DNA from 2 places in the Pseudonocardia halophobica genome. Region 1 is predicted to be linked to the other one. Evidence: riboswitches for the same ligand, from Rfam matches in the RefSeq annotation. Region 1 holds a riboswitch; the other holds the start of a gene.
What was found. A riboswitch is a leader RNA that binds a small molecule or an ion and turns the genes downstream of it on or off. The one in region 1 is predicted to bind cobalamin.
Positions count from the first base shown of each region.

Region 2: it holds a riboswitch for cobalamin, as region 1 does, so the genes downstream of both, cobN (cobaltochelatase subunit CobN) here and ACQP04_RS15510 (hypothetical protein) in region 1, are expected to answer to the same signal.

Region 1 is NZ_CP192046.1:3,215,997-3,220,399, forward strand. Features, by position in the region: gene cobA (uroporphyrinogen-III C-methyltransferase) at 1-823, shown strand, start outside; gene ACQP04_RS15500 (histidine phosphatase family protein) at 820-1,404, shown strand; tRNA gene ACQP04_RS15505 (tRNA-Gly) at 1,412-1,487, opposite strand; cobalamin riboswitch at 1,648-1,839, shown strand; gene ACQP04_RS15510 (hypothetical protein) at 1,871-2,260, shown strand; gene cobT (nicotinate-nucleotide--dimethylbenzimidazole phosphoribosyltransferase) at 2,257-3,978, shown strand; gene ACQP04_RS15520 (DNA polymerase IV) at 3,997-4,403, opposite strand, start outside.
Region 2 is NZ_CP192046.1:4,362,143-4,366,545, reverse strand. Features, by position in the region: gene ACQP04_RS20760 (precorrin-2 C(20)-methyltransferase) at 1-559, opposite strand, end outside; gene ACQP04_RS20755 (precorrin-8X methylmutase) at 560-1,189, opposite strand; gene cobG (precorrin-3B synthase) at 1,186-2,427, opposite strand; cobalamin riboswitch at 2,521-2,643, shown strand; gene cobN (cobaltochelatase subunit CobN) at 2,704-4,403, shown strand, end outside.

The DNA of each region.
Region 1 (4,403 bases):
CGCCAGGGGCGCGCACCGCCGTTCGGCCGCGGTCCGGACCGCGCTGGTCGAGGCCCTGCAGGCCGGGGTGGTGTCCGACTCGGCCGACCCGGTGCTGCCGGGGGTCGCGCTGGTCGGCGGTGGGCCGGGCGATCCCGAGCTGATCACCGTCCGCGGGCGGCGGCTGCTCGCCCGGGCGGACGTCGTGGTGGCCGACCGGCTCGGCCCGCGGGACCTGATCGAGGAACTGGGCCCGGACGTCGAGGTCATCGACGCCTCCAAGATCCCGTACGGCCGCGCGATGGCGCAGCAGCGGATCAACGAGCTGCTGATCGAGCACGCGAAGGCCGGCAAGTTCGTGGTGCGGCTCAAGGGCGGCGACCCGTTCGTCTACGGGCGCGGGTTCGAGGAGGTCCAGGCCTGTGCCGAGGCCGGCGTACCCGTCACGGTCGTCCCCGGCATCACCAGCGCGTTCGCCGCGCCGGCCGTCGCGGGGATCCCGGTCAGCCACCGCGGGGTGGCGCACGAGATCGTGGTGGTGTCCGGGCACGTCGCGCCGGACGACCCGCGCAGCCTCGTCGACTGGCAGGCGCTCGGCCGGATGCGCGGCACGGTCGTGCTGATGATGGCCGTGGAGCGGATCGCGCAGTTCGCCGCCGCGCTGATCGAGTACGGCCGGCCCGCGGACACCCCGGTCGGGGTGATCCAGGACGGCACCACCCGCATCCAGCGCACGCTGCGCGCCACCCTCGGCACGGTCGCGGTGCAGGTCAAGGAGCAGGAGATCAGCCCGCCGGCGATCGTCGTGATCGGGCCGGTCGCGGGGCTCGCGGCCCAGCGGTGAGCACCCCGCCGGTGCTGCACCTGGTCCGGCACGGCGAGAGCACGTGGAACGCCGCGGGGCTGCTGCAGGGCCGCACCGCGCACGTCGGGCTGACGGCGCGGGGCCGGGCGCAGGCGCGGGCCGCGGCGGAGGCGCTGCAGGTCGGCACCGGCGCGCTGGTCCTCACGAGCCCGCAGCGCCGGGCGGCCGAGACGGCGGCGGTGGTCGGCCGGGTCCTCGGCCTGCCGGTGCGCGAGTGCCCCGGCCTGCGCGAACAGTCGCACGGCGACTGGGAGGGCCGCCCGGCCGCCGAGTGCGCCGGGGTGCTGGCCGGTGCGGAGCCGGACTGGGCCCCGCCGGGCGGCGAGACGGGCCGGGAGCTGCACGCGCGGGCCGGCCGGGTCCTGCGCGCCCTACCTGCGGCCGGATCGGTCGTGCTGGTCACCCACGGCGAGACGCTGCGGGCCCTCGTCGCCGCCGCCTGCGGGCTGGGGGTCGAGGAGGCGCCCCGCGAGGTCCCGGCCAACGGCACGGTCGTCGCGCTGCGGCCGGTCGGGCGCGGGAGGTGGGCGCGGGCGGAGGACCTGGCTCCGCACCGCTAGGAGGTCGTGGAGCGGACGACGGGACTCGAACCCGCGACCCTCACCTTGGCAAGGTGATGCGCTACCAGCTGCGCTACGTCCGCATCTGCACCCGGTCTCCCGGGGCCGCCGGGCTGTTCGCTCCGACGCCGACCACAGTACCCCACCTCGGAAGGCCTCCGACCAGGGGGTGATCACCGAGCGCGACGGACCCGTGCGGTATATGGCCTCACCGGTCGACCGGGTGTGACGCCCGGCCGCTTGATTCTCCGCCCGCGGCGTGGTGTCGTCGTGGGCGACGGCAGTGGAGGAAGCCGGTGTGAATCCGGTGCGGTCCCGCCACTGTGACCGGGGAGCGCGTCCCCGCCCGATGGCCACTGCCCCGAGGGGGTGGGAAGGCCGGGGACGCGCGTCGATCCGGGAGCCAGGACACTCGCCGCCGTCGCAGGTTTCGACGATGAGGGCGCGGACCCTCGAGGAGGCCAGGATGACCGGCGACGGTCGCGACACCGCTGCGCGCACTCCCACCGTGACGGTCCTCGGTGCCGGCGGGGGTGACCCGGACGCGGCCGAGGGCGCCGACCTGCTCGCCGCCGCCGACGCCGTGCTCACCACCCCGGACGTCGAGTCGACGGTCCTGTTCTACGCCGAGGCCTGGCGCGTCGAACGCCTTCCGGACCTGGCCGGGGCGGCCGCCGCCGTCGCCGACATGATCGGTCTGGGGGCGACGCACGTGGTGCTCGCCGTGCACGGTGACCCCGCGTCGAACCCGGGCTGCCGGGCGCTGCTCGACGGCCTGCGCGTCGCCGGGATCGAGGCGGTCGCGCGGCCCGGCGTCTCGGTCGTCCCGCCGCGGCTGAGCCCGATGCCGTGGTGACGGGGGACTTCTACGAGGTCGTCCACGGTCGTCGGGACGTCCGGACCGGGTTCCTGCCGGACGAGCCGGTCTCGGACGCGGCGCTCCGCCGCGTGCTCGAGGCCGCGCACGCCGCGCCGAGCGTGGGGTTCTCGCAGCCCTGGGACTTCGTCGTGGTGCGGGACCGGGCGACCCGCGAGCGCGTGGCCGAGCTGGTCGCGGCGCAGCGGGCCGCGTTCGCCGCCTCCATGCCGCGCGCCCGGGCGGCGGCCTTCGGCGCGCTCAAGGTGGAGGCGGTGCTCGACACCCCGGTCAACGTCGTCGTCACCTCGGAACCCACGCGCGGCGGCCGGCACGTCCTCGGCCGGTACGGGCGGCCCGAGATGGCCGCGCACTCCACGGCCTCGGCGGTGCAGAACCTGTGGCTGGCCGCGCGCGCCGAGGGCCTCGGCGTCGGCTGGGTCAGCTTCTTCGACGACGCCGGCCTGCGGGCCCTCGCCGACCTGCTCGGGCTGCCCGCGCACGTCGAGGTGGTGGCGTACCTGTGCGTCGGGCACGTGCGGGAGTTCGCGCCGGAGCCGGAGCTGGCGAGCGCGGGCTGGGCCCGTCGCCGCCCGCTGCGGTGGGCGGTGCACCAGGAGCGGTACGGAGACCGGGCGCTGCCCGGGGAGGTGGCGATGACCCTGCTCGACGAGACCGTGGCCGCGATCCGGCCCGCCGACGCCACCGCCGAGGCGGAGGCGCGGGACCGGCTCGACCGGATGACCAAGCCACGCGGCTCGCTCGGCCGGGTCGAGGACCTCGCGGTGCGGCTGGCCGGGATCGCGGGGCAGTGCCCGCCGGAGGTGCCCGAGCCCGCGGCCGTCGCCGTGTTCGCCGGGGACCACGGCGTCCACGCCCAGGGCGTGACGCCGTGGCCGCAGGAGGTCACGGCGCAGATGGTCGGGAACTTCCTGGCCGGCGGGGCCGTGGTCAACGCGTTCGCCCGCCAGCTCGGCGCCGAGGTCCAGGTGGTCGACGTCGGCGTCGCGGCGCCCCTCGACCCGGTGCCCGGGCTGCTCCCGCGCCGGGTCGCCGCGGGCACCGCGGACATGACGGCCGGTCCGGCGCTGACCCGCGACCACGCCCGCCGGGCGGTCGAAGCCGGCATCGAGGTGGCGCGGGATCTCGTCGCCGCCGGCAACCGCTGCCTGATCACCGGCGACATGGGCATCGCCAACACCACCGCCGCGGCCGCGCTGATCTGCGCCGTCACCGGGGCGGACCCGGCCGAGGCGACCGGTCGGGGCACCGGGATCGACGACGAGACGCTCGTCCGCAAGACGGACGTCGTCCGGCAGGCGCTGGCCCTGCACTCGCCGGATCCGGCCGACGGGCTCGGGCTGCTGGCCGCGTTCGGGGGGCTCGAGCACGCCGGCATCGCCGGGTTCGTCCTCGGCGCCGCCGCGCTGCGCGTCCCGGTGCTGCTCGACGGCGTCAACGCGGGGGCGGCCGTGCTCGTGACCTCGGTCCTGGCCCCCGACGCCGTGGCGGCCTGCGTCGCCGGGCACCGCTCCGCCGAGCCCGGGCACCGGATCGCGATGGCGCACCTCGGCCTCGACCCGCTGCTCGACCTCGGGATGCGGCTGGGGGAGGGCACGGGCGCGCTGCTCGCCCTGCCGGTGGTGCAGGGAGCGGCGCGGGCGCTCGCCGACGTGGCCACCTTCGACGCCGCGGGGGTGGCGGACAAGGACGCGTGAGGAGCGAAGGGCGCCTCGTCAGTGCGCCGATGAGGGCAGCCGCCAGCTCTCGACCGGGTCGGCGAAGGAGAGGGCAGGGTCGTCCGCGGCGAAGGTCCGCGCCGGACCGGGTCCGGTCGCCCGCGTCTCGAACCGGACGGTGACCCGCCCGTGCCCCGCGCCCTGCACCCAGCCGTGCCCGTGCTCGGAGTGGGCGACGTCGTCGCCCGCCCGCCACGGGCTCGCCGGGTCGCGGGGCCCGTGCCGGCCGCCCGGGCGCGGTCCGAACTCTGTGCCGGGCTCCGGGTGGGCCTCCTCCGAGGTCTCGACGGTGAGCACCGTGTCCGCCCCGGCGTCGTCCGCGGGCTCCGCGAGCGGGGCCGTGGTCCAGCCCGACGCCGACGGGACGGCCTCGAACAGCGCGGGCGGCGGGCTCTCCGCGAGCC
Region 2 (4,403 bases), 1.1 Mb from region 1:
TGAAGGTCCGCCCCAGCTTCATGACGGCCGCGGAGTCGGTGGCGCACAACCGCTCGGCCAGCACCTCCCGGGGCAGCGTGCCGGGCAGGATCGTCAGGATCTCGTCCCGCTCCACCAACGGCTGCCCGAGCGCGGCCGCGGCGGCGCTCACCGACGTCACGCCGGGCACCACCTCCGCGCGGAACCGGCCGGCCAGCCGCTTGTGCATGTGCATGTAGGAGCCGTAGAAGAGCGGGTCTCCCTCGGCCAGCAGCACGACGTCCCGGCCCGCCGCGAGGTGCGCGGCGAGGCGCTCGGCGGCCTCGGCGTAGAACTCGTCGATCGCGCCCTGGTAGCCGCCCGGGTGGTCGACGGTCTCCGTGGTCACCGGGTAGACCAGCGGCTCCTCGATCTGGCCGCCGCGCAGGTGCGGCTCGGCGATCCGCCGGGCGATCGAGCGGCCGTGCCGGGCCGAGTGATAGGCGATCACGTCCGCGGCGCCGATGAGCCGGGCGGCCTTGATCGTGACGAGGTCGGGGTCGCCGGGGCCGAGGCCCACCCCGTAGAGGGTGCCGGTCATCTACAGCTCCTGCTCGCTGGCCAGGGCGTTCAGCGCCGCCGCGGTGATCGCCGAGCCCCCGCGCCGGCCGTGCACGACGAGGTACTCGAGGTCGGTGCGCGCGGCGAGCGCCTCCTTGGACTCCGCGGCGCCGATGAAGCCCACGGGGATGCCGAGGATCGCGGCCGGGCGGGGCGCGCCCGCGTCGATCATGTCGAGGAGGTGGAACAGCGCGGTCGGGGCGTTGCCGATGGCGACCACGGCGCCGTCGAGCTTGTCCCGCCACAGCTCCAGCGCCGCGGCCGAGCGGGTGTTGCCCAGCTCCCGGGCGAGGTCCGGCACCCGGGGGTCCCGCAGCGTGCAGACGACCTCGTTGTCCTTCGGCAGCCGGGCCCGCGTGACGCCGGAGGCCACCATCATCGCGTCGCACAGGATCGGCGCGCCGTCCTGCAGGGCCTTCCGGGCGGCCGTGACGACGGCGGGGGAGAAGCCGACGTCGCCGGTCAGGTCGACCTGGCCGCAGGCGTGGATCATCCGGACGACCACGTAGGCCACCTCGGGCGGGAGGGCCGACAGGTCGGCCTCGGCCCGGATCGTGGCGAAGCTCCGCCGGTAGATCTCCGCGCCGTCGCGGATGTAGTCGCTGGTCATGCGGGGTGTTCTCCGGTCGGTGCGAGGACGCTGAGCGCGGTGGACAGGTCGGGGACGGTGCGGTCGTCGAGGCGGTAGGTGCCGTCGGGCAGGGCGACGACGTCGAGGTGCGCCTCGTGCGGTGCCCCGCACCGCCGCTCGCACCCGACGACGTGGGCGCGGGGGAGATCGAGCGCCCGGCCCAGCACCTCCCGGACGTCCGCCCGGACGTCCGCGTGCGACTTCGCGCAGCCCGGCCGGCCGGCGCAGGCGCTGAGGGCCAGGGCGGGCGCGTCGGCCGTGAGCACGAAGCCGTGGGCGCGCAGGCGTTGCCGGGCGTCGGGCGCGGGATCGGGCAGCACCAGCGTGCGCCACGGGGTCACGATCGTCTCGGGTGCCGCGGCGGCGAGCCCCCGCAGCTGGGCGGCCGAGATCTCGCCCAGGACGGGGGCGACGCCGAGGGCCTCACCGCCGTCGTCACGGGGGATCGGGCCGATCGGAGCCCGCGACTCGCCGAGCTCGCGACTCGCGGTGCCGGAGCTCGCGATCCGCGGTGCCGGATCTCCCGACCCGCGGGCGAGGGCGGCGGCGATCCGGGCCGGGGCGTCCGGGACCTCGGTGGCGCGCCAGGCCCCGGCACAGCCGGACCGCTCCTCCTCGCGGAGCGTGAGAAACACCTCAGCGGCGGCGACGAGCAGGCCGGGCGCGTCCGCCGGGACGCAGGACACCGCCGTCGGCACCCCGGCGACCTGCAGGAACCCGTGATCCCGCGCCTCCGCGACCCAGCACAGGTCCGGGCGCTCGGCGGCGACGTCACCTCTCCCGTCGTCCAGGGCGAACAGGAACCGGCCGGGCAGCGCGGCGAGCGCCGGGCGGGCGCAGAGGGCCTCGTCGAGCGCACGGGCCAGGCCCCGGACGTCCGCCCGCCCGCCGGTCAGCCCGGACAGCGGTGAGGCCAGGACGTTGCGCACCCGCTCGTGCGACGGCGCCGGGATCAGGCCGACCGCGGCGAGCCGCGAGACGAGCCGCGGGTCCTCCCGGTCCAGGCCCCTGAGCTGCAGGTTCCCCCGCGAGGTGAGGTGCACCGCGCCGTCGCCGAGCTCCTCGGCGCACGCCGCGAGGACCCGCAGCTGGGCCGCCGCGACGACCCCGCCCGGCAGGCGGACGCGGGCCAGGGCGCCGTCCGCCGCGTCGTGCGGCGCGAGCACGCCGGGGCAGGCGTCGGCGCGCGAGCGGGCGGCGGGCGCAGGGGTGGGCACGGCAGCACTGTAAACACGAACCGGACCGCTTGACGCGGAGTGATCCCGTTGCGGAGAGTGGGCCCGGAACAACCGCATACGGCGAGCGGGACCCAGGAAGACCGGTGCGAGTCCGGCGCGGTCCCGCCACTGTCACCGGGGAGCAGACCCCGCACGGACGGCCACGGGGAGACCTGGAAGGCCGGGGCGAGCGCGGATCCGGGAGCCAGGACACTGACCCGCCCGCCGCGCACCACCCACGACCCGGGACGCGGATCCCGCAGGAGAGGACCTTCGATGAGCGCTGCCCCGACCCCCCACGGCCCGGGGCGGATCCTGCTGCTCTCGACCTCGGACACCGACCTCCTGTCCGCCCGGGCCTCCGGCGCCGACTTCCGCCTGGCCAACCCCAACCGCGTGCTGCTCGACGAGCTGCCGGCGATGGTCGCCGAGGCCGCCGTCGTGGTCGTGCGGGTGCTGGGCGGGTACCGGTACTGGGAGGAGGGGCTGGACCTCCTCCGCGCCTCCGGCACCCCGCTCGTCGCGCTCGGCGGCGAGATGGCTCCCGACGCCGAGATGATGGAGCTGTCGACGGTCCCCGCCGGCGTCGCGGCCGAGGCGCACACCTACTTCGCGCAGGGAGGAGCCGGGAACCTCCGCCAGCTGCACGCCTTCCTGTCCGACACCGTGCTGCTCACCGGCGAGGGATTCGCGCCGCCGGTCGCCCTGCCCGAATGGGGAGTACTGGAGCGTTCCGCGGCGCCCGCGCAGGGGCCGACCGTCGCCGTGCTCTACTACCGCGCCCAGCAGCTCGCCGGGAACACCGCGTACGTCGAGGCCCTCTGCCGGGCGATCGAGGCCAAGGGTGCCACCCCGCTGCCGATCTTCTGCGCCTCGCTGCGGCAGGCCCCGGCCGAGCTGCTGAAGACGCTCCGCCAGGCCGACGCCATGATCGTCACGGTCCTCGCGGCCGGGGGGACCAAGCCCGCGTCGGCGCAGGCCGGCGGCGAGGACGAGGAGTGGGACGTCGCGGAGCTCGCCGCGCTCGACGTCCCGATCCTGCAGGGCCTCTGCCTCACCTCCAGCCGCGCCGCCTGGGACGAGAACGACGACGGGCTGTCCCCGCTCGACGTCGCCACCCAGGTCGCCGTGCCCGAGTTCGACGGCCGGCTGATCACGGTGCCGTTCTCGTTCAAGGAGGTCGACGCGGACGGCCTGTCCGTCTACGTCCCGGACGAGGAGCGCGCGGCCCGGGTCGCGGGGATCGCGGTGCGGCACGCCGACCTACGGCGGATCCCCAACGCGGACAAGAAGATCGTGCTCATGCTGAGCGCGTACCCGACCAAGCACGCGCGGATCGGCAACGCGGTCGGGCTGGACACCCCGGCGTCGACGGTCGCGCTGCTGAAGGCCATGGCGGCGGCGGGCTACGACGTCGGGGACTTCCCCGGCGTCGAGGCGGGGGACGGCGACGCACTGATCCACGCCCTGATCGAGGCGGGCGGCCAGGATCCGGACTGGCTCACCGAGGAGAAGCTGGCGGGCAACCCGATCCGCATCTCCGCGGCGCAGTACCAGCGCTGGTTCGACACCCTGCCGGAGGACTTCCGTTCCGGGGTGATCGAGCACTGGGGCGCGGCACCCGGCGAGCACTACGTGCAGAACGGTGACATCGTCGTCGCGGCGCTGCGGTCCGGGAACGTCACGCTGATCGTCCAGCCGCCCCGCGGCTTCGGCGAGAACCCGGTGGCGATCTACCACGACCCGGACCTGCCGCCCTCGCACCACTACCTCGCGGCCTACCGCTGGCTCGCCGCCCCGGTCGCCGACGGGGGCTTCGGCGCCGACGCGGTGGTCCACATCGGCAAGCACGGCAACCTGGAGTGGCTGCCCGGCAAGACGCTCGGCATGTCCGCGTCCTGCGGCACCGACGCGGCGCTCGGCGACCTCCCGCTGGTCTACCCGTTCCTGGTCAACGACCCGGGCGAGGGGACGCA